DNA from 3 places in the Streptomyces sp. NPDC111656 genome. Region 1 is predicted to be linked to each of the others. Evidence: riboswitches for the same ligand, from Rfam matches in the RefSeq annotation. Region 1 holds a riboswitch; each other region holds the start of a gene.
The links. A riboswitch is a leader RNA that binds a small molecule or an ion and turns the genes downstream of it on or off. The one in region 1 is predicted to bind cyclic di-AMP.
Positions count from the first base shown of each region.

Region 2: another riboswitch for cyclic di-AMP. It lies ahead of ACZ7M3_RS09575 (LysM peptidoglycan-binding domain-containing protein); the one in region 1 lies ahead of ACZ7M3_RS12645 (M23 family metallopeptidase).
Region 3: another riboswitch for cyclic di-AMP. It lies ahead of ACZ7M3_RS49490 (M23 family metallopeptidase); the one in region 1 lies ahead of ACZ7M3_RS12645 (M23 family metallopeptidase).

Region 1 is NZ_JBVKCA010000003.1:527,667-535,011, reverse strand. It holds gene ACZ7M3_RS12650 (alpha-galactosidase) at 1-1,403, shown strand, start outside; cyclic di-AMP (ydaO/yuaA leader) riboswitch at 1,705-1,863, shown strand; gene ACZ7M3_RS12645 (M23 family metallopeptidase) at 1,866-2,846, shown strand; partial or broken gene ACZ7M3_RS12640 (rhamnogalacturonan lyase family protein) at 3,194-4,525, shown strand; partial or broken gene ACZ7M3_RS12635 (IS110 family transposase) at 4,576-4,674, opposite strand; gene ACZ7M3_RS12630 (DUF6250 domain-containing protein) at 4,908-5,624, shown strand; gene ACZ7M3_RS12625 (SGNH/GDSL hydrolase family protein) at 5,768-6,553, shown strand; gene ACZ7M3_RS12620 (TetR/AcrR family transcriptional regulator) at 7,005-7,345, opposite strand, start outside.
Region 2 is NZ_JBVKCA010000002.1:873,458-880,802, reverse strand. It holds gene fahA (fumarylacetoacetase) at 208-1,431, opposite strand; gene ACZ7M3_RS09590 (carboxylate--amine ligase) at 1,797-3,047, shown strand; gene ACZ7M3_RS09585 (FAD-dependent oxidoreductase) at 3,075-4,277, shown strand; partial or broken gene ACZ7M3_RS09580 (HAD family hydrolase) at 4,582-5,382, shown strand; gene ACZ7M3_RS09575 (LysM peptidoglycan-binding domain-containing protein) at 5,532-6,230, opposite strand; cyclic di-AMP (ydaO/yuaA leader) riboswitch at 6,233-6,352, opposite strand; gene ACZ7M3_RS09570 (hypothetical protein) at 6,668-6,910, opposite strand; partial or broken gene ACZ7M3_RS09565 (CocE/NonD family hydrolase) at 6,892-7,345, opposite strand, start outside.
Region 3 is NZ_JBVKCA010000037.1:44,670-52,014, reverse strand. It holds gene ACZ7M3_RS49505 (DNA gyrase/topoisomerase IV subunit A) at 1-349, opposite strand, end outside; gene ACZ7M3_RS49500 (M16 family metallopeptidase) at 629-1,969, shown strand; gene ACZ7M3_RS49495 (M16 family metallopeptidase) at 1,966-3,354, shown strand; cyclic di-AMP (ydaO/yuaA leader) riboswitch at 3,601-3,761, shown strand; gene ACZ7M3_RS49490 (M23 family metallopeptidase) at 3,774-4,538, shown strand; gene ACZ7M3_RS49485 (GntR family transcriptional regulator) at 4,750-5,445, shown strand; gene ACZ7M3_RS49480 (HPr family phosphocarrier protein) at 5,627-5,908, opposite strand; gene ACZ7M3_RS49475 (bifunctional acetate--CoA ligase family protein/GNAT family N-acetyltransferase) at 6,087-7,345, shown strand, end outside.

The sequences.
Region 1 (7,345 bases):
CGTGGCGGATCTGCGTGGCTCAACTCCCCGACGCGCGCGTGCAGATCTCCGGCGGCGCGGGGTACGACGACTCCGGACTGTTGCGTCTGGAGCCGGGGGAGTCGTTCACCACCCCCGTCTTCGCGGGGCTGTGGAGCGACGGCGGCTTCGGCGCGGCGAGCCGGACGTGGCACGCCTACCAGCGGGCGTACGTGATCCCGGACGCGGACCAGGACCGGCCGGTGCTCTTCAACTCCTGGGAGGCCACGCACTTCGACATCTCCGAGGGGCGGCAGCGGGAGCTGGCCCGGCGGGCCGCGGAGATGGGCGTCGAGCTGTTCGTCGTCGACGACGGCTGGTTCGGGGCGCGGACGAGCGACCGCGCCGGGCTCGGCGACTGGACCCCCAACCCGGAGCGCTTCCCGCAGGGACTGAAGCCGCTCGCCGACGACGTGCACGCGCTCGGCATGCAGTTCGGGATCTGGGTCGAGCCGGAGATGGTCAATCCGGACAGTGAGCTGTACCGCGCGCACCCCGACTGGGTGCAGTTCCAGCCGGGGCGGACCAGGACGGAGTTCCGCAACCAGCTCGTACTCAACCTCGCCCGCCCGGATGTCCAGGAGTACCTGTGGGAGCAGCTCGACGGTCTGCTCTCGAGTGCCCCGATCGACTATGTGAAGTGGGACTTCAACCGCTGCTTCACGGACGCCGGTTGGCCCGGTGTGCCATACCCGCAGAAGCTGTGGGTCGAGCACGTGGAGGCCCTGTACGGGCTCCTGGACCGGCTGCGCGCCGAGCATCCCGGGGTCGCCTTCGAGTCCTGCTCGGGCGGTGGCGGCCGGATCGACCTCGGCGTCATGGCGCGTACGGACCAGGTGTGGACCTCCGACAACACCGACCCGCTCGACCGGCTCGCCATCCAGCACGGCTTCAGTCAGATCCACCCGGCCCGGATCATGGCCGCCTGGGTCACGGACAGTCCGAACGCGCAGCTCAACGGTCGGATCAGCTCGCTGCGCTTCCGGTTCGTGAGCGCCATGGCTGGGGTACTGGGCGTGGGCGGCGACCTGGCCGACTGGAGCGAGGCGGAGCTTGTCGAGGCGCGGGAGTGGGTGGACCTCTACAAGGAGATCCGGCCGGTCGTGCAGCACGGCGACCTCTACCGGCTGCGGCCTCCGGAGGGCGGGCTGAGCGCCGTGCAGTACGTCCGCGGCGATGAGACCGTCGTCCTCGCCCTGCTCCAGGCGCAGCATCACGGCGAGCCGGTCGCCCCGCTCCGGTTGCGTGGGCTCGATGCGAGCGCCTCGTACGAATGCCGCGAAACGGGCGAAGTGCACCGAGGTGCGGTGCTGTTGCATCACGGGTTGCGGACGGGGCTGCGCGGAGACTTCGATGCGGCAGTTATCCGACTGCGTCGCATGTGAGCGTTCTGTCCTTATTGATGCCTTAATTCCAACTGGCCCTGGAATGAAGGACCGTGGTGTGACGTGCGTGAGCAGCGTCATATTCGTGACGATGCGTTGCCGGCCCGCTTTCTCGATCCGCCCGAATTCCCGGGCGGGTTGAGGGGCGGGGGAGATCATTGTCCACGGAGGGTGACCGGAATTCCGGCATGGATCAAGAAAGGCACGCGCACAGAAAAGCCACATGGTTGGCGATGCGCCCCCATCTCGCTTACGTTCGCCCTCAATCCGGACGGACGCCCAATCCTGCCGCCGCCCGGTATCCGCACACCCACCGGTAACCGGCAGGAGCGGGGGACCCACAGGTACCACGCCTGTTCCGGTCTCCGGAACGGCTAGGGGTATAGCCGCGCAGCCGCGTGGCCGGGCATCTCCAGCCCGCACCCGACAGCTCACCTCGCAGGCGCCGGAGAGGAATTCTTCATGCCCGCGAAGGGTAAGCACCGCCGACCCAAGTCCCAGCGTTTCTCCCGCTCGATCGCCGTGGCCGGAACCGGTGGCGCCGCCCTCGCGCTGCCGCTGATGGGGGCCGCCGGTGCCCATGCCGTGACGCCGACGGCCGCGGTTTCATCCACTCCGGAAAAGACCGCGACGATTTCCGGCGCGACGGTTTCCGAAAAGACCGCGACGGTTTCGGAAAAGACCGCGACGACCTCCACGGCCTCGACGAAGACCTATTCGGTGAAGGCCGGCGACTGGCTCTCCAAGATCGCTGAGCGACAGCACCTCAGTGGCGGCTGGCAGAAGCTCTACTCCGACAACCGCCAGGTCATCGGCAGCGACCCCTCGATGATCCACCCCGGCCTGAAGCTCACGATCGGCGTGAGGACCGCGTCGACCGACGACACCGAGCCGTCGACCAAGCCGTCCACGCAGTCGTCCGCCAAGACGTCCACGCGATCGTCGGCGCAGTCGGCTGCCGGGTCGTCCGGCGCGGCGGACGCGCCCAAGCCCCAGGCCGCCACCACCCGGGCCACCGGCACCGCCACCAACACCGGTTACACCCTGCCGGTCGGGGGCGCCACCATCGGCACCGGCTACAAGGTCGCCGGCAGCATGTGGTCCAGCGGCTACCACACCGGCGTGGACTTCGTGGTCCCGACCGGTACCACCATCAAGGCCATTGCCGCCGGCACCGTCGTATCGGCCGGCTGGGGCGGCGCGTACGGCAACCAGGTCGTCATCCAGCACGCCGACGGCCGGTACTCGCAGTACGCCCACCTGTCCGCCCTGTCCGTCTCGGCGGGCCAGACCGTGACCGAGGGTCAGCAGATCGGCCTCTCCGGCGCGACCGGCAACGTCACCGGTCCGCACCTGCACTTCGAGATCCGCACCACCCCGAACTACGGCTCGGACATGGACCCGGTCGCGTACCTTCGCTCGCACGGTGTCGCCGTCGGCTGACGTCCGCCGTGCCTCTCACGTCTTCGAGGGCCGGACCCCGCGATCGCGGGGTCCGGCCCTCGGCCTTTCCCCACGCGTCCCGGCGTGGTCCTTTCATGATCGGCACATTGCGGTCGTGTGGCACCGGCGTACGAGGCCTCGACACGGTGCGAGAGTGACTCCACAGTGATCTCCGTAAGCGCTTTCTGCGTCTTCGGCGGCGACATCGCGGCCGAAGTCGCCACCGCAAGGAGCACGCCATCGTGAGACCTCGAAGACTCGGCGTCATCACCGCCTGCGCGCTACTGGCCGGTCTGGTCGCCGCGCCCTCGCACGCCACCGAACTGCGTCCGCCGTCGCGCCGGATCATGGAGAACCTGGACCGCGGCCTGATCGCCGTCCCCTCGGGCAAGGCAACCTTCCTGAGCTGGCGGTTACTCGGCACGGAGTATGCGCTCCCCCAAGTTCTCGGCTCCGCTCGAACAGGGGGTACCCCCACCGGAGACGCGATCGCGTTCAACGTGTACAAGGGCGGACGGCGGCTCAACCAGGCGCCGGTCACCCGGTCGGCCACGTACCAGGACGACAGCCGGGGCACCGGCACCTTCACCGTGCGTGCCGTCGTCAACGGCCATGAGCGGAAGCCGAGTTCGGTGGCGCTCGACTTCGTGCGGGGCTACGCCGAGATTCCGCTGGCCGCCGCCGACGGATACACCGTGCAACACGCCTGGCCCGGCGACCTCGACGGCGACGGACGCTACGAACTCGTCGTCAGCCGGCTCGCGCAGACCCGCGACAAGCCCGACCTCCTGGAGGTGTACACGCTCACCGGCGCGCGGCTGTGGCGCGTCGACCTCGGCCCGGGCTCGTACACCCGGGTCGGCGGGAACGGCGCCAACGACCCCGAGCCCGCCGCGATCAGCGGCTCGACGCCGATCGGCGGCTACCGCAACGACGACAACGTCACCGTGTACGACCTCGACAGCGACGGCAAGGCCGAGGTGCTGGTGCACACGGCCGACGGGACCACCTTCGCGGACGGCGCGAAGGTGACCGCCGACTCGCCCGCCAGCCAGTTCATCTCGGTGATCGACGGGAAGACGGGCAGCGAGCGCACTCGGCAGCCCGTGCCCGACGACCTCGTCGCCGACGGCCCCTCCGGCGGGCACTTCGGCATCGCGTACCTCGACGGCTTACACCCCAGCCTCGTCACGAAGTTGGTCACCCGGGTCGGCGCCAAACGCGGAGCCTTCCGGATCCTCTTCCACACCTGGGACTTCAACGGCACGGAGCTGAACCGGCGTTGGAAGTACGTCGTCCCGGCCGGCAGCGGCGCCACCAGCTTCCACCAGACCCGGACCGTCGACGTCGACCAGGACGGCAAGGACGAGATCGCCGACGGCAACTACGTCGTGGGCAGCGACGGCACGCCGCGCTACGTCGTCGACGGTGCCGGACACGGCGACCGTTTCGACATCGCCGACCTCGACCCCGACCGGCCCGGCCTGGAGGGCTTCGCGATCCAGCAGTCCGAACTGGGCGTCGCATCGAAGTTCCCTTGGTACTACTACGACGCCGACACCGGTCAGCGCCTGGTGACCGGCGAGCACCCGGCCGACCCGACGAGCGAATCCGACCTCGACGTCGGCCGGGGCAGCGCCGCCGACATCGACCCCGGCCACCCCGGCTACGAGTACTGGACCTCCACCGCCGACGTCACCCGCATCGGCGCGGGCGTCTTCAACGTCCGGAGTACCCGCCGGGACAGCAGCCGTTTGCCCTGCGCGTCGATCACCACGCAGTGGTGATGTTCCTTGCCGATGTCCACTCCGGCCCAGATCTCGGGCACGGCCACCTCCGCCGGCTCGTCGTACATGAACCCAGCAGACGACCTCGCCGACGTTGTCCTACACAGCGATCGCGTCGCATCTCCCAATCAGCGGTCGAGCCGTCGCGGGGCTCCGGGCGGCCAAGTTCCTTGAGCCATCCAACGGCGACCCCATGACAGCCATACCCGAAACCCCTGGGCCCGCTGATCTTACGAATGACCAACTCAGACCCGCATCAAGAAGGTAGGACCTCATGACCACCCGCAGAGCCTTCGCGACCCTCGCCGCCGGTGCCGCACTGTCGACGCTCGTCCCGGCCGCCACCGCGAGCGCCTCGCCGCGCCACCGTCGCGGCCGGCTCATCGCCCACGACGGCTTCCGCCGCGGCCTCGGCCAGTGGGTCACCGAACTGCAGGACGGCGGCACGGTCACCGCCTCGCACGGCGTCCTGGAGATCGACGTACCGAGCGGTGCGACGGTCTGGTTCAAGCAGCGGCTCGAAGGGCCCTACGTCATCGAGTACACCGCCACACTGGTCTCCGAGGGCGGCCTCAACGACCGGGTCTCCGACCTCAACAACTTCTGGAACGCCGTCGACGTCCGCTCCCCGGACGACCTCTTCGCCACACCCCGGGGCGGTGCCCTGGCCGAATACGACTACCTGAAGACGTACTACGTCGGATACGGCGCCAACACCAACACGACCACGCGGCTGCGCCGGTACGTCGGGGAGCCGGGCGTCCGCCCGCTCGTCCACGACTACACGGAGCCACTGCTCACGGCCAACGAGCCGAACCGTGTCCGGATCGTCTCGGACGGTTCCACGGTCCGCTGGTGGAACAACGGACGGCTCGTTTTCGACTACGGCGACCCGGAACCGTACACGAGCGGGCACTTCGCGTTCCGGACCACATGGAGTCACTTCCGGATCGAGGGCTTCCGGGTGTGGCGGCTGTTCAACCACTCCTGACAGGGCCTTATTCCGGGTTCGGTCACACTTTACGAGTGGCTTATCTCACCACCCGTCAACCCCTTCCTACGGTCGCGTAGCTCACATCGAAAGGTGAATCATGGGCCGATGTGGCAGACGATTCGAAGAGTGACAACAGATCAGTGATCGGGTCGTACGTGGCGGTGGGGGACAGCTTCACCGAAGGCGTCGGCGACCCCGGCCCCGACGGGGCCTTCGTCGGGTGGGCCGACCGGTTCGCGGTGCTCCTCGCCGACCGGCGGCCCGAAGGCGACTTCACCTACACCAACCTCGCCGTACGCGGAAAGCTGCTCGACCAGATCGTCGAGGACCAGCTCCGGGACGCCAAGGAACTCGCCCCCGACCTGGTCTCCTTCTGCGCGGGCGGCAACGACATCATCCGGCCAGGCACCGATCCCGACGAGGTCGCCGAGCGCTTCGAACGCGCGGTCGCCGACCTCACCTCCGCCGTCGGCACCGTCTTGGTGACGACCGGCTTCGACACCCGTACCGTCCCCGTGCTGAAACATCTGCGCGGCAAGATCGCCACGTACAACGGGCACGTGAGGGCCATCGCGGACCGGTACGGCTGTCCGGTCCTCGACCTGTGGTCCCTGAAGACGATCCAGGACCGCCGCGCCTGGGACGGCGACCGTTTGCACCTCTCGCCCGAGGGCCACACCCGGGTCGCGCTGCGCGCCGGCCAGGTCCTCGGCCTCGAAGTGCCCGCGGACCCCGACCAGCCCTGGCCTCCGCTGCCGCCCCGCGGCACGCTCGAGGTCCGGCGCGACAACATCCACTGGGCGCGCGAGTACCTCGTTCCGTGGATCGGGCGCCGACTGCGCGGGGAGTCCTCCGGCGACCACGTGGCCGCCAAGGGCAGCCTCTCGCCCGACGACATCAAGATGCGGATCGAGTCGGTGGCCTGAACGACGGGCCTCCGACGTGCCGGTGGCTTGGAGGGAGTGGGCGCGGGGGCCGCAGACGTGATGCGCGGGGCCGTTGTCGGTGTCGGCTTCACCGTGCGTCGGCAGGGAGTCGGTGTCCGTCGTGTCATTGGCGCGTCGGCAGCCGGCGGCCCTGGCGGCGGGACGTGCCGCCCGTCACGGACCCGCCTCGGCGGCGTGCCCGCCAGGCGGCACGGGCCGAACTTGCCCCCGCGCCTCCGGCCTTTGTGGCGCGGCGGCTGTCGCCGGGCCGGGTCGGCCGTGCCCCCGTGCACGCCTCCCCGGTGGCTCGGCGGTGGGCGGAGCCGACTCTGGTGGCTGCGATCCGGCGGCCGACGAGGTGAACGGCCCGGGGTGGGCCGGCAGCAGCCGGACCGACCCGCTCGGTGGGCGGCCGAGCCGAACCGTCCGGGCGCGCGGCCCGGCGTGCGCCTCAGCGCACCGCCGCCGTCAACGCCTCCCGCGCGAGCCCCAGTTCCCGGGCGAGCGCCTCGTCCACCCACTCCTGGGCCCGCGCCCGCGACACCGCTCCCGTGTAGGCGGTCATCTGCACGGCGAGCCCGTCGAGCAGCGCCGTCAGCCGCAGGGCGGCACCCGTGGGATCCGGGCACGCGAACTCGCCGGCCGCCACTCCCTCCGCGATCACCTCGGTGATCGCGGCCTTCCACTGCTTGTCGAGATCACGCGTGACCTCCTGAAGCGCGGGCTCGCGCAGGGCGGCCGCCCAGCCCTCGATCCACAGCCGCCAGCCCTTGGCCTGACCGGTCGGCGCGT
Region 2 (7,345 bases), on a different contig from region 1:
CGTCGCGGGGCTTCGTTCCTGCACCCCGCCGGGGCGGCGAGCTCGGGTCGTCACGCGGGGCTTCGCCCCTGCACCCCGGCGGGGTTCGCACCCCCGGAACAGCGCGGGCCTATTGCCCTTGGACCCCGCCGGGGCTGTTGCCCCAGACCCCGCCGGGGCTGTTGCCCTAGACCCCGCCGGGGCTGTTGCCCCCGGACGCCGCCGGAGTCAGGAGGGGTTGGGTGCCGGGGTGATGCGGCCCCTCACCTCGCCCAGTCCCACCCGCGTGCCACCGGGACCCGGGGCCCAGGCCGTCAGGGTGACCTCGTCGCCGTCCTCCAGGAAGGCCCGCTTGCCGTCGGGGAGGTCGAGGGTGTCGCGGCCGTTCCAGGTGAGTTCCAGGAGGGAGCCGCGCTCGTGCTCGGAGGGGCCGCTGACCGTTCCCGAGCCGTACAGGTCGCCGGTGCGCAGGGAGGCTCCGTTGACCGTCATGTGGGCCAGTTGCTGGGCGGCCGTCCAGTACATGGTGGAGAAGGGGGGTTCGGAGACGACGTGGCCGTTGACGGCGACGGAGATACGGAGGTCGTAGCCGCCGGGCTCGTCCTCGGAGTCGTCCAGGTAGGGGAGGAGGGGGTGCGTGCGGGCCGGGGGCGCGACCCGTGCGTCGTCCAGCGCGTCGAGCGGGGTGATCCAGGCCGACACGGAGGTGGCGAAGGACTTGCCGAGGAAGGGCCCGAGCGGGACGTACTCCCAGGCCTGGATGTCGCGCGCCGACCAGTCGTTGAGGAGGCAGAGGCCGAAGACGTGGTCGCGGAAGGAGGAGAGCGGGACGGGCGTGCCCCTGGTCGAGGGTGCACCGACCACGAAGCCGACCTCCGCCTCGATGTCGAGCCGGACGGAGGGGCCGAAAACGGGGGCGGTGTCGGAAGGGGCCTTGCGCTGGCCCGAGGGGCGGACCACCTCCGTGCCCGACACCACGACCGTGCCGGAGCGGCCGTGGTAACCGATCGGCAGGTGCTTCCAGTTGGGGGTGAGGGAGTCGGTGGCGTCGGGACGGAAGATCTGTCCGACGTTCCGGGCGTGGTTCTCGGAGGCGTAGAAGTCGACGTAGTCCGCGACCTCGAAGGGGAGGTGCAGGGTCACCTCGGAGAGGGGGTGCAGGAGAGGTGCGATGGTCTCCCGGTGGGCCGGGACCGTCACCCAGGCGGTGAGTGCGCGGCGTACGTCGGACCAGGCCGTACGGCCGGCGGCGAGCAGCGGGTTCAGGCTGGGCTGCGCGAGCAGTTCGGCATAGGGCGAGCCGAGTGCCCGGGCGGTCGCTCCCGCGTCGAGGACGTGGTCGCCGAGCCGGACGCCGACGCTCCGCTCGGACGCTCCGGCCCGGGAGAAGACGCCGTAGGGGAGGTTGTGCGGGCCGAAGGGATCGCCCTCGGGGACATCGAAGGGGGGCATCGGGTGGTGCCTCGCTTTCGTGGTCGTGCGCGCTGTGTGGTTCGTGTGACTGGCTTGGCCGTGTCATCCGCGCGGTGCGTGCGCGGGTGTTTCACGTGTTCCGGGTGGTCGCGGCACAGGTTACGGGGGGAGTGACGTGCTGCGGCAGTGCCCAAAGAGTTGCCATGAGTTGCCGCGAGTTGTCGTGAGGCGCAGTGGCAGTATCTGAAGAGTTGCCTCGACAGTGCCTAAAGAGTTCGCAATGTCCGAATAGGCCTTGTCGGACGCGGTAGTTCCGGCTTAGCGTCCTTTGGGGACACGGACGGGGTGGGTCCGGTCCGTAGGGGGGACACGTGGGGGGACCCGTGGCCAGGAGCGTCAGCGGAGTGCCGGTCGACGCCGATCGGAACGTTCCGGGCCTGATCGTGAAGTTTGGCGACTATCCGCTGCACCACGGCGGTGTGGGCGCCATTCGAAGTCTGGGCCGCCTCGGCATACCGATGTATGCGATCACCGAGGACCGTTACACGCCTGCCGCGGCCTCGCGCTATCTGCGCCGTGCCTTCGTCTGGCCGACGACGGGGACGGAGGAGCCGGAGCGTCTCGTCGAGGGGTTGCTGCGGATCGGGGCCCGCATCGGGAGGCCGACGGTGCTCGTCCCGACGGACGAGGAGGCGGCCGTCCTGATCGCCGAGCACCAGGAGGAGCTGGGGGAGCGGTTTCTCTTCCCCCGGGTCGACGCCAAACTGCCCCGGCGCCTCGCCAGCAAGCAGGGCCTGCACGAACTCTGTGTGGAACACGGCATCCCCAGTCCGGCGGCGGCCTTTCCGCAGTCGTACGAGGAGATCGTGGAGTTCGCCGAGAGCGCTCGGTTTCCGATCGTCGCCAAGAACCGGGAGGCGTTCGTACGCCGCAGCCAGCCGGCGGTGAACGGGACGACGAGGATCGCGACCCGGGAGGGGCTGCTGTCACTCGCCCGGGACTGGGGTGATCAGCCGGGCGTGATCCTCCAGGAGTACCTGCCCAGGGAGGAGGCGGAGGACTGGATCGTGCACGCGTACTTCGACGTGGACTCGACGCCGCTCGCGATGTTCACGGGCGTGAAGGTCCGCTCCTGGCCGCCGCACGCGGGAATGACGGCGAACGCGTACGTCGTCGACAATCCGGAACTCGCGGACCTCGCCGCACGTTTCATCAAACAGATCGGCTTCAGCGGCGTCATCGACCTCGACCTGCGCTTCGACCGGCGCGACGGGCAGTACAAACTCCTCGACTTCAACCCCCGGATGGGCGCGCAGTTCCGGCTCTTCGAGAACGAGTCGGGGATCGACGTCGTCCGGGCCATGCATCTCGACCTGACCGGGCGCACCGTTCCCGAAGGGGAACAGCGGGCCGGTCACCGGTACATCGTGGAGAACATCGACCTGCCGGCCCTGCTCGCCTACCGGCGCAGCGGCTACACGACCCCGCACGCGCCGACTCGCGCGAGTGGCACGGAGCTGGCCTGGCTCGCGGGTGACGACCTGCGGCCGTTCTTCACGATGCTCGCGCGCTTCGTGCGGCCGGGCGCGAGGCATCTGTATCAGCTGTGGCGGACCAACCGCCGTGGCAGCAGCACCAGTACGACCACGAAGTGACGAAAGTACGTCCTGGGGAGGGACTTCGTGATTCATCCGGTAGCAGTCATCGGTGCAGGCCCGTTCGGCCTGTCCACCGCCGCCCATCTGCGGGCGCGTGGCATCCCGGTGCGCGTGTTCGGCGAGCCCATGGTGAGCTGGCGTGACCACATGCCCAAGGGGATGCTCCTCAAGTCGACCCCGGTCGCGTCCAGTCTCGACGCCCCGCAGCCCGGCCACACGATCGCCGACTACTGCGACGCGGCGGGGATCCGCCGACTCGTCACGGACGAGGACATCATTCCGGTCGAGACGTTCATCGCGTACGGGGAGTGGTTCCAGCAGAAGCTGGTGCCCGAGCTGGAGCGGGTGCGGGTGGTGTCCGTCGACCGCCGGGGCAGCGAGGGCTTCGAACTCAAGCTGGACTCGGGGGAGTCGTTCACGGCGCGGGCGGTCGTCGTGGCCACGGGACTGTACGGACTCGCCCATCTGCCGCCCGAACTAGGAGGCGCGGCGGCGGACGGACCCACACCCACCGGCCCCGTCTCGCACAGCTCCCAGCACCACGACCTCACCCGGTTCTCCGGCAAGGAACTGATCGTCGTCGGCGCGGGCCAGTCCGCGCTGGAGACGGCGGCGCTCGCGGCGGAGGCGGGCGCGCAGGTCCGGGTGGTGTCCCGGGGACGGGGCAGGGTCGCCTTCGGCGCACCGCCCTGGAAGCAGCCGAAGCTGCGTCCCGAGTCGCCCTTCGGGCGCGCCTGGTCCCTGTGGGCGCTCAGCTACTACCCGCATCCCTACCGGTATCTGCCCGGCGAGGCCCGGCACTACCTGGTCCGCCGGGTGCTCGGCCCCCTCGGGGCGTGGTGGCTGCGCGACCGCTTCGAGGGCAAGGTCGAGGTCAGCGAGGTTTCCGGGATCGTTCGCGCCGACGTCTCCGACGGGCGTCCGGTCCTCTCCGTGCAGACCCTGGGCGGACGGGCCGAGGAGCTCGCCGCCGACCATGTCATCGCGGCGACCGGATATCGCGTCGACATCGCCGCGATGGACTTCCTGGGACACGAGTTGCGTACGGCACTCGCGGTGAGCCGCGGCACTCCCAAGCTCGGTGCGGGGTACTGCTCCTCGGTGCCCGGGCTGTACTTCACGGGGTTGCCGGCGGCGGCTTCGTACGGGCCGGTGATGCGGTTCGTGTGCGGTACGGAGTTCGCTTCGCCGCGGCTGGCCAAGCACTTGGCGGGCGCGCACGCATGAGGTGACCGGGGTCCGTACGGCCGGAGGGGTCGGTGACCGGTGGGCCACGCCATGGGCGGGGCCCAACCCGCCGCGTCGGAGCTCGTGTTGGGCTCAGACGGCCACAGTCACCGCAGCCGCGTCATCCTCTGGAGTGACATTCCGCTCGGAGTCTTTTCGTATCGCCCGCTTCGGTGAGCGGGGGCGGAAGTGCACTTTGTACGCCCAGTACGCCCCGTACGGTGAACGCAGTTGCTGACGGGATACCGGACGTCGTCCGGTTCCCGCCGGGCCGACGAGTCGTTCGATCCGTATTCTTCGGATCATGGCCGCTCCGACTGCATATTCACTTATCGCCACTGACCTGGACGGAACGCTGCTCCGCGGCGACGACACCCTCTCCGACCGGTCCCGGGCCGCATTGGGGAGGGTGGCCGAGGCGGGCGCCCGACACCTGGTCGTGACGGGGCGCCCGGCGCCGAGAGTACGACCGTTGCTCGACGAACTCGGCGGCGCGGGGCTGGCGGTGTGTGGGCAGGGGGCGCAGCTGTACGACGCGGCGGCAGACCGGCTGCTGTGGTCGGTGACCCTGGACAGGGAACTCGCGGAGACCGCGCTCGGCAAGATCGAGGCGGAAGTCGGACTGCTCTACGCCGCGGTGGACCAGGACGGCGTGGACGGGCTGACGCTCATCGAGCCGGGGTACGTGATGCCGCATCCGACGCTTCCGGCGGTACGAGTGCGCCACCGCGACGAACTGTGGACGGAGCCGATCAGCAAGGTGTTGCTCCGCCATCCGTCGCTGTCCGACGACGAGTTGGCCTCGGCGGCCCGGGGTGTGGTGGGCTCGCTGGCCACCGTCACCATGTCGGGGCCCGGGACCGTCGAACTCCAGCCATGCGGCGTGACCAAGGCAACCGGTCTGGCGCTCGCCGCCACCCACCTCGGCCTCACTCCCGCCGACACCATCGCCTTCGGCGACATGCCCAACGACATCCCCATGTTCGACTGGGCCGCCCGGGGGGTCGCCATGGCCAACGCCCATCCGGAGCTGAAGGCGGTGGCCGACGAGGTGACGCTGTCGAACGAGGACGACGGGATCGCGGTGGTGCTGGAGCGGCTGTTTCCGTGCCGGTCGGATCGGTTCCGGGAGTCCGGAGAGCCCGGTGGGTCCCGGGGGCTCTCCGAGTCTCTCCGACCTCATCAGCCGTATCAGCCGCATCAGCCCCGGCAGTCGTACCAGCCCTACCGGCCCAACCAGCCCCACCAGTCCTGTCAGTAGGCCCCGTTGACGTTGTCGATCGAGCCGTACTTGTGCGCCGCGTAGTTGCAGGCCGCCGTGATGTTCGCGACCGGGTCGTAGGGGTTCATCGACGTGCCCGGCACGTGGTAGGCCTTGAACGTGGGGTCGATGACCTGGAGCAGGCCCTTGGAGGGGATGCCGGCCTTGGCGTTGGAGTCCCAGTTGTTGATGGCCAGGGGGTTTCCGGAGGACTCGCGCATGACGTTGCGGTGGATGCCGTTGTAGGTGCCGGGGATCTTGTTGCGGGCCATGATGTCCAGCGAGTGCTTGATCCATCCGTCGAGGTTGTTCGCGTACGTCTTCGACGTGGTGGGCGCCGTCTTCGCCGGGGTCTTCTTGGTGGGGGTTTTGACGGTTCTGGTGCCCACGGTCAGGGTGAGGCCCGGACGGAGCGTCGTCGGGTCGGGGCCTATGACCGCGCGGTTGGCGGTGTACAGCTTCGCCGCGCCGCCGCTCTTGGGGTACTTCTGCGCGATCTTGGCCAGGGTGTCGCCCGGGACCACCTTGTACGTGATGAGCTGGACATCAGTGGTGGTGGCCGTGGCGGCCTGCGCGCAGGTCGCGCTCACGAGCGGAAGGGCGAGTGCGACTCCGCCCATTCCCGCGGCGAGGATGCCCCGAGTGAGCATGCCGTGGATCTTGAAGCTGCGGTGCTTGCCTCGTGCGGACATGGCGAATTCCTCTCCGGCGCCTGCGAAGTGAGCTGTCGGGTTCGGGCGGGAGCTGCCCGGCCGCACGGTGTGTGCGACTTCACCCCTAGCCGTTCCGGTGTCCGGATCGGCGGCTTACCTGGGTCCCCCGCTCCTGCCGTGCGTGTGTGTGGGTGGCTGGGTTGTTCCGGTCGGCGGCAGGATTGGGCGGTCCGTCCGGATTGACGTGAACGTATGCGAGAGCACATGTCCGGAACAAGCCCTCATTTCCCGGTGTAGATCGCTTTCACCTGGGCGATAGGAGGGAGAAAATGCCCGATTAATCCGGAACGTGACACTCAACTTGCCTTATGCAAAGGGGAAGTCGTCAAGAGGGGATAAAGAGCCCACCCTGTATGGGAGTGACCCAATTCACGCGACCAAGCAGAAATAAAGCGGCACTGGCGGCAAATCGGACATCACGCTTCGAGTGTCCAGGCCGGTGAGCTCGCGGGCGGAGCCGGACGGACCTCCCATGCGGACAGGTCCGTGTCGAGGTCGTCGTCAGGGAGCCGGCCGACGTTGGGCTTGAAGTAGAGGCCGCAGGCCCGGTATTCGGGAAATTCGTGGCACATCGGGTCCGGGCGGGGCTCGAACTCCTGCCCCGCATAGGCCCTGTTGCCCCTCGCCACTGCCTCGGCCCGGGGATTCTTCTCTCCCACGTCCGATGGAAGACCACCGCGTTGCCGTCCTTGCGGATCAGCTCGTTCGAGGTGGCGAACTCCCGGACGTCGCAGCTGAGTTCAGAGCGTGTCTCGACCCGGGCGTCCCAGGGCGGCTCCGGGCGGTGCGGACGGATCGACGTCGATGGTGTACGTGTCCCGGGTCCGACTCCCTTGCTCGCACCGGAAGTTCGAGGGAACTGCCCGCCGGGTCCAGGGCGAACCCCACCGCCGAGCCCGGCCGGGGTCAGATCCACGGCCAGTGGGCGGAGGACAGGGAGAGCCGGATGCGGTGGCCGGACGGGAACGCGTAGCCGATGGCGGTCAGGTCGAAAACCACGTCCTCCGTAGAGCCCGGTTTCCAGGAGACCGCCTGGTCGGGGCCGTAGCGCGCTGACAGGTTCAGAGCACCCCGGGTCACCAGCGTCGAGGAAC
Region 3 (7,345 bases), on a different contig from region 1:
GGCCGTCGACCAGCGGCAGGCGCATGGAGAACGGCTGGGCCAGGCGCACCAGCGCGTCGTAGATCGACGCGTCGCCGTGCGGGTGGAGCTTACCCATGACCTCGCCGACGACGCGGGCGCACTTCACATAGCCGCGGTCGGGGCGCAGCCCCATCTCGTTCATCTGGTACACGATGCGGCGGTGCACGGGCTTGAGGCCGTCACGGGCGTCCGGCAGGGCTCGCGAATAGATGACCGAGTACGCGTATTCGAGGAAGGAGCCCTGCATCTCGTCCACGACGTCGATGTCGAGGATCTTCTCCTCGTACGAGTCGTCGGGCGGCGGGGTCTTCGTGCTGCGGCGGGCCATCGCTGCTGCGGCTCCTTCACAGTCTCTGCCGGGGCATGAACGGGTTCTGACGCGCACCATTGTGGACCGCCGCACTGACAACGCCGACCGCGACCCGTCCATAGAGGCTCCACCGGGCCCCGTTCCGCTCGCTCACGGCGAACGGAAGTCCGGCCTCCCACCTCAGGAATTCTCGCTCTCGGCGTACGAGGTGCGGGAACTTCGCCACCTGTCGGCGCGCTTGCATACAGTGGCAGGACCGGCAGGAATTCTGCAGTTTCCGCGATCGAAGGGACGTACATGCCCATGGGTCACACGGCCACAGCTGAGGCAGGCTCCGGCGGCCTGACAGCGACCGAGCACCGCCTGGCCAACGGCCTGCGCGTGGTGCTCTCCGAGGACCATCTGACCCCGGTCGCGGCGGTGTGCCTCTGGTACGACGTCGGCTCACGGCACGAGGTCAAGGGTCGTACCGGCCTTGCTCACCTTTTCGAGCACCTGATGTTCCAGGGCTCCGGCCAGGTGAAGGGCAACGGCCACTTCGAACTGGTGCAGGGCGCGGGCGGCTCCCTCAACGGAACGACCAGTTTCGAGCGCACAAACTACTTCGAGACGATGCCCACCCACCAGCTGGAGCTCGCCCTCTGGCTGGAGGCCGACCGCATGGGCTCGCTGCTCGCCGCGCTCGACGACGAGTCCATGGAGAACCAGCGGGACGTCGTCAAGAACGAGCGGCGGCAGCGCTACGACAACGTGCCCTACGGCACCGCTTTCGAGAAGCTGACCGGGCTCGCCTACCCCGAGGGCCACCCGTACCACCACACCCCGATCGGGTCGATGGCGGACCTGGACGCGGCGACCCTGGAGGACGCCCGCGCCTTCTTCCGCACCTACTACGCGCCGAACAACGCGGTGCTCTCCGTGGTCGGGGACATCGACCCGGAGCAGACGCTCGCCTGGATCGAGAAGTACTTCGGCTCCATCCCCGGGCACGACGGCAAGCCCGCCCCGCGCGATGGCTCGCTGCCCGCGGTCATCGGCGAGCAGCTGCGCGAGGTCGTCGAGGAGGAAGTCCCGGCGCGCGCCCTGATGGCCGCCTACCGGCTCCCGGAGGACGGCACGCGCGCGGCCGACGCGGCCGACGTGGCGCTCACCATCCTCGGCGGCGGCGAGTCGTCCCGGCTCTACAACCGGCTCGTACGCCGCGACCGCACCGCCGTCGCGGCCGGGTTCGGCCTGCTGCGGCTCGCCGGAGCGCCCTCCCTGGGCTGGCTGGACGTGAAGACGTCCGGTGACGTCGAGGTCCCGGTGATCGAGTCCGCCGTCGACGCGGAGCTCGCCCGGTTCGCCGAGGAGGGCCCCACGGACGAGGAGATGGAGCGCGCCCAGGCCCAGTTGGAGCGCGAGTGGCTGGACCGGCTGGGCACGGTCGCGGGCCGCGCCGACGAACTGTGCCGGTACGCCGTCCTGTTCGGCGACCCGCAGCTAGCCCTGACGGCCGTACAGCGCGTCCTGGACATCACGGCCGAGGAGGTCCAGGAGGTCGCAAAGGCCCGCCTGCGCCCCGACAACCGCGCGGTGCTCGTGTACGAGCCGGTCGCTGCCGACACCACCGAAGAGGACGAGGAGGCGGCGAAGTGACCGAGCTCGCCACCATGGACTTCCACCCGCAGCCCCAGGCGGGCCGGCCCAAGCCCTGGGCCTTCCCGGCGCCCGAGCGCGGCACGCTGGACAACGGCCTGACCGTGCTGCGCTGCCACCGCCCCGGCCAGCAGGTCGTCGCCGTCGAGGTGCTGCTCGCCGCGCCGCTGGAGGCCGAGCCCGCGGGCCTCGACGGCGTCGCCACGATCATGGCGCGCGCCTTCTCCGAGGGCACCGACAAGCTCTCCGCCGAGGAGTTCGCCGCCGAGCTGGAGCGCTGCGGCGCCACCCTCGACGCGCACGCCGACCACCCCGGCGTACGGCTGTCGCTCGAAGTGCCCGTCTCGCGCCTGCCCAAGGCGCTCGGGCTGCTCGCCGACGCCCTGAGGGCACCGGCGTTCGCGGACAGCGAGGTCGAGCGGCTGGTGCGCAACCGGCTCGACGAGATCCCGCACGAGACGGCCAACCCGGCCCGGCGTGCCGCCAAGGAGCTCTCCAAGGAGCTGTTCCCGGCGACCTCGCGCATGTCGCGCCCGCGCCAGGGCACCGAGGAGACCGTTCAGAAGATCGACTCGGCGGCCGTACGCGCCTTCTTCGACAAGCACGTACGTCCCGCCACGTCCGCCGCCGTGATCGTCGGCGACCTGACCGGCGTCGACCTCGACGCGCTGCTCGCCGAGACGCTCGGCGACTGGACCGGTTCGTCCGCCGAGCCGCGCCCCGTGCCGTCGGTGGCCGCCGACGACACCGGCCGCGTGATCATCGTGGACCGCCCCGGCGCGGTCCAGACGCAGCTGCTCATCGGCCGCGTCGGCGCCGACCGGCACGACCGTGTGTGGCCCGCCCAGGTGCTCGGCACGTACTGCCTCGGCGGCACCCTCACCTCGCGCCTGGACCGCGTCCTGCGCGAGGAAAAGGGCTACACCTACGGTGTGCGGGCATTCGGCCAGGTCCTGCGCGCCGCGCCGGACGGAACCGGTATCGCGATGCTCGCCATCAGCGGCTCCGTGGACACCCCGAACACCGGCCCGGCCCTCGACGACCTCTGGAAGGTGCTGCGCACCCTCGCCGCGGAGGGCCTGACGGACGCCGAGCGTGACATCGCCGTACAGAACCTGGTGGGGGTGGCGCCCCTCAAGTTCGAGACCGCGGCGGCCGTCGCGGGCACGCTCGCGGACCAGGTCGAGCAGTACCTGCCGGACGACTACCAGGCGACGCTGTACCAGCAGCTCGCCGCGACCGGCACCGTGGAGGCTACCGCGGCCGCCGTGAGCGCCTTCCCGGTGGACCGTCTGGTGACCGTCCTCGTCGGCGACGCCGCGCAGATCCAGGAGCCTGTCAAGGCCCTCGGAATCGGTGAAGTGACCGTCGTTCCGGCGGAGTAGAGGTTCAACGGAGCGTGACTCCGTGGGGCCCGGGTGACTGCAGAGTCGCCCGGGCCCCTTTTTGATCGGGTTTTCGCTCGGGTTCTCGCTCGGACTTCACCCCCAAGATGTCCGTATTGGTAGGGAGGTTGCCCGTCTGCCCTGTGGCATGCACTACAAAAGCCGTGATCCGTTTGTTGATTGAAAGACGCCCCGTCTAGCGTCGGTGCGGCTGTTCGTCAGGCAGTGCGCCGCGCCCGCGGCACCGGACAGTCATCGCCGAGTCCCCGTACGGCGCGAGCCAGGGGAGCCGGGGACCCACACGTAGTCCCTGGGGTGAATCGGACGCCCTCCCTGGAGGGAGTCCGTAGGAGACCTTCCTGCTCCGAACCCGTCAGCTAACCCGGTAGGCGAGAGGGAAGGAAAGGATCAGCCCCTACATGGCGTTCACCTGTGGCCCCGGGAAACACCGCCGTCCGAGCCGCGTGAAGCGCTCCACCACGAACGCCGTCGGCGTCGCCGCGCTCACCACCACCGGTGTCATCGGAACCCTGGCCGCCCCGGCACTCGCCGCGGACGCCTCCGTCGAGCAGACCGGGCTGACCCAGGCCGTCACCCTCGGCGACGACGTCGCCGCCCAGATCGACGCGCAGGCCGCCGCCCAGCAGCGCGCCGCCGACGAGGCCGCCGCGCGCAAGAAGGCCGAAGAAGCCGCACGCAAGAAGGCCGCCGAGGAGGCGAAGAAGGAGCGCGAGGCCAAGGAGCGTGCCGCCCGCGCCGCCGAGCGCAAGCGCCTCAACACCTTCGTCCTGCCGATCACCGGCTCGTACATCTCCACCGGCTACAAGACCGGCGGCAGCCTCTGGTCCTCCGGCAGTCACACGGGCGTCGACTTCCACGCTGCCTCCGGGACCTCGGTCCACGCGGTCGGCTCCGGCACGGTCGTCACGGCCGGCTGGGGTGGCGCGTACGGCAACCAGATCGTCCTGAAGATGCACGACGGCACCTACACGATGTACGGCCACCTGTCGTCCATCGGTGTCTCCGTGGGTCAGACGGTCACCCCGGGCCAGCAGATCGGCCTCTCCGGCTCCACCGGGAACACCACCGGGCCGCACCTCCACTTCGAGGCCCGTACGACGGCGGAGTACGGCTCCGACATGGACCCGGTCGCCTACCTCCACTCGCACGGCGTGAACGTCTGACGCTCGCACACCCCGAACGCCTGACGACCGGCGTCAACACTTCCGAAGCCCCGGCTCCCCCAGTCGGGGCTTCGTCGTTTCGAACGGCTGTCTGTCCAAAAAATATCCATGGATTCCGGCCCGCCATCGGAAATTCCGGTTCTCTGCAATAGAGTCGCTGAACAAGCGTCAATCGACCGCGTTTCGCGGGGATTAAGGCGGAGGTCCGGTCATGCGCATTCCCGCGCACTCGGTATGCACGGCGATCCGTGACGACATCGTCGCGGGTGTCTACGAGCGCGGCAGCCGGCTCACCGAGGAACTGCTCGCGCGACGCTACGGCGTCTCGCGGGTCCCCGTGCGCGAGGCCCTGCGCACGCTGGAGGCCGAGGGCTTCGTCGTCACCCGTCGGCACGCGGGCGCGTGCGTCGCGGAGCCCACCGAGCAGGAGGCCGCGGACCTGCTCGAGATGCGCATGCTCCTGGAGCCGCTGGGCGCCGCGAGGGCCGCGCAGCGGCGTACCGAGGCGCATCTCAAGGTGCTTCGAGGTCTGGTCAGACTGGGGCAGGAGCGGGCCAGGAGGGGGAACAGCGAGGATCTGCGCTCGCTCGGCGGCTGGTTCCACGAGACCCTCGCGCAGGCCTCCGGGAGCCCCGCGTTGACCTCCACGCTGGCCCAGTTGCGGCACAAGATCGCCTGGATGTACGCGGTCGAGGCGCCGGCCAATCCGGCGGAGTCCTGGGCGGAGCACGGCGGGATCGTGGACGCGGTGGCGCGCGGCGACAGCGAGCGGGCGCGGGCCGTAACGGCGCTGCACGCCGAGCGTGCGACGGTCGCGCACCGGCTGCGTTTTCCCGGCGGGGGAGATCGTCCGGAGCGTGTGAGGACTTCGCAACGTCCCGTAAACATGACGGGCGTGCGTCATTAACACCGGCACCGTATACAAAGAGGGGTAATTCGAGGGGGATTATTTCTGCTGCCCGCAATGGGGAAAAGCGAAGGGCCCGCCCGATGTTTTCGGGCGAGCCCTTCGAATGCGTGCGGGGCGGGGTCTCTTGGTGCGAAGACCACTCCCGCCATCAATTGAGGAACCCCGATCGAGGGCTCTTTCAGACGGTCTCGGGGAGCTCCTCGAGACCCTCCGCCACCAGCTTCGCCAGCCGGTCGAGCGCGGCGTCCGCGCCCTCGGCGTCGGAGGCGAGGACGATCTCCTCGCCGCCCTGGGCGCCCAGGCCGAGGACCGCCAGCATGGAGGCCGCGTTGACGGGGTTGCCCTCCGCCTTGGCGATCGTCACGGGGATACCGGAGGCCGTGGCCGCCCGGACGAAGATGGAGGCGGGACGGGCGTGGAGGCCCTCGGCCCAGCCGACGTTGACGCGGCGCTCAGCCATGTGATGCTGCCCTTCAGGTGTTCAGGGTTGTCTAGACCAGTGTTCCACAACGTGAAGCGAGTCCGGGCGGGGTGTTGTTCCCGTCCCGAACTCCGCGTCGGATCCCGGCCTGGATCCGACTTCGGTGCCCCCAGCCTGCCTCGCGCCGTTGTCGGACGCGAGCCGTACTCTGGGGCCCATGCAGACCTCGTCGGACCGGCACGAGTACCCCTCCCACTGGGAGGCCGACGTGGTGCTGCGCGACGGCGGCACCGCCCGCATCAGGCCCATCACCGTCGACGACGCCGAGCGGCTGGTGAGCTTCTACGAGCAGGTCTCGGACGAGTCGAAGTACTACCGCTTCTTCGCGCCCTACCCGCGCCTGTCCGCCAAGGATGTCCACCGCTTCACGCACCACGACTTTGTGGACAGGGTGGGACTCGCGGCCACGGTCGGCGGCGAGTTCATCGCCACCGTACGCTATGACCGTATTAATGCTGATGGTCGGCCCGCCTCGCTACCCGCGGACGAGGCCGAGGTCGCCTTCCTCGTGCAGGACGCCCACCAGGGGCGCGGCGTCGCCTCGGCCCTCCTGGAGCACATCGCGGCCGTCGCCAGAGAGCGCGACATCCGCCGTTTCGCCGCCGAGGTACTGCCCGCGAACACCAAGATGATCAAGGTGTTCACGGACGCCGGGTACCAGCAGAAGCGGCACTTCGAGGACGGCGTCGTACGCCTGGAGTTCGACCTCGAACCCACCGACCGCTCGCTCGCCGTGCAGCGTGCGCGGGAGCAGCGCGCCGAGGCGCGGTCCGTACAGCGACTGCTCGCGCCCGGCTCGGTCGCCGTCATCGGAGCGGGCCGCACCCCCGGCGGGGTGGGACGCAGCGTCCTCGACAACCTGCGCGAGGCCGGGTTCACCGGGCGGCTGTACGCCGTGAACAAGGCACTCCAGGAGAAGGAGCTCGGCGGCGTCCCGGCCCACCGCTCCGTCCGCGACATCGCCGAGCCCGTCGACCTCGCGGTCGTCGCCGTGCCCGCGCCGTACGTCCCCGAAGTCGTCGCGGAGTGCGGCGAGCACGGGGTGCAGGGCCTCGTGGTCGTCTCCGCCGGGTACGCCGAGAGCGGCCCCGCCGGACGCGAGCGCCAGCGCGCACTCGTCCGCCAGGCGCGCACGTACGGGATGCGCATCATCGGACCGAACGCCTTCGGGGTGATCAACACCTCACCCGAGGTGCGCCTCAACGCCTCGCTCGCGCCCGAGATGCCGCGCCCCGGGCGGATAGGTCTGTTCGCCCAGTCCGGCGCGATCGGGATCGCGCTGCTCTCCCGGCTGCACCGGCGCGGCGGCGGCGTCACCGGTGTGACCGGAGTGTCCACCTTCGTCTCCTCCGGGAACCGGGCGGACGTGTCCGGCAACGACGTACTCCAGTACTGGTACGACGACCCGGACACCGA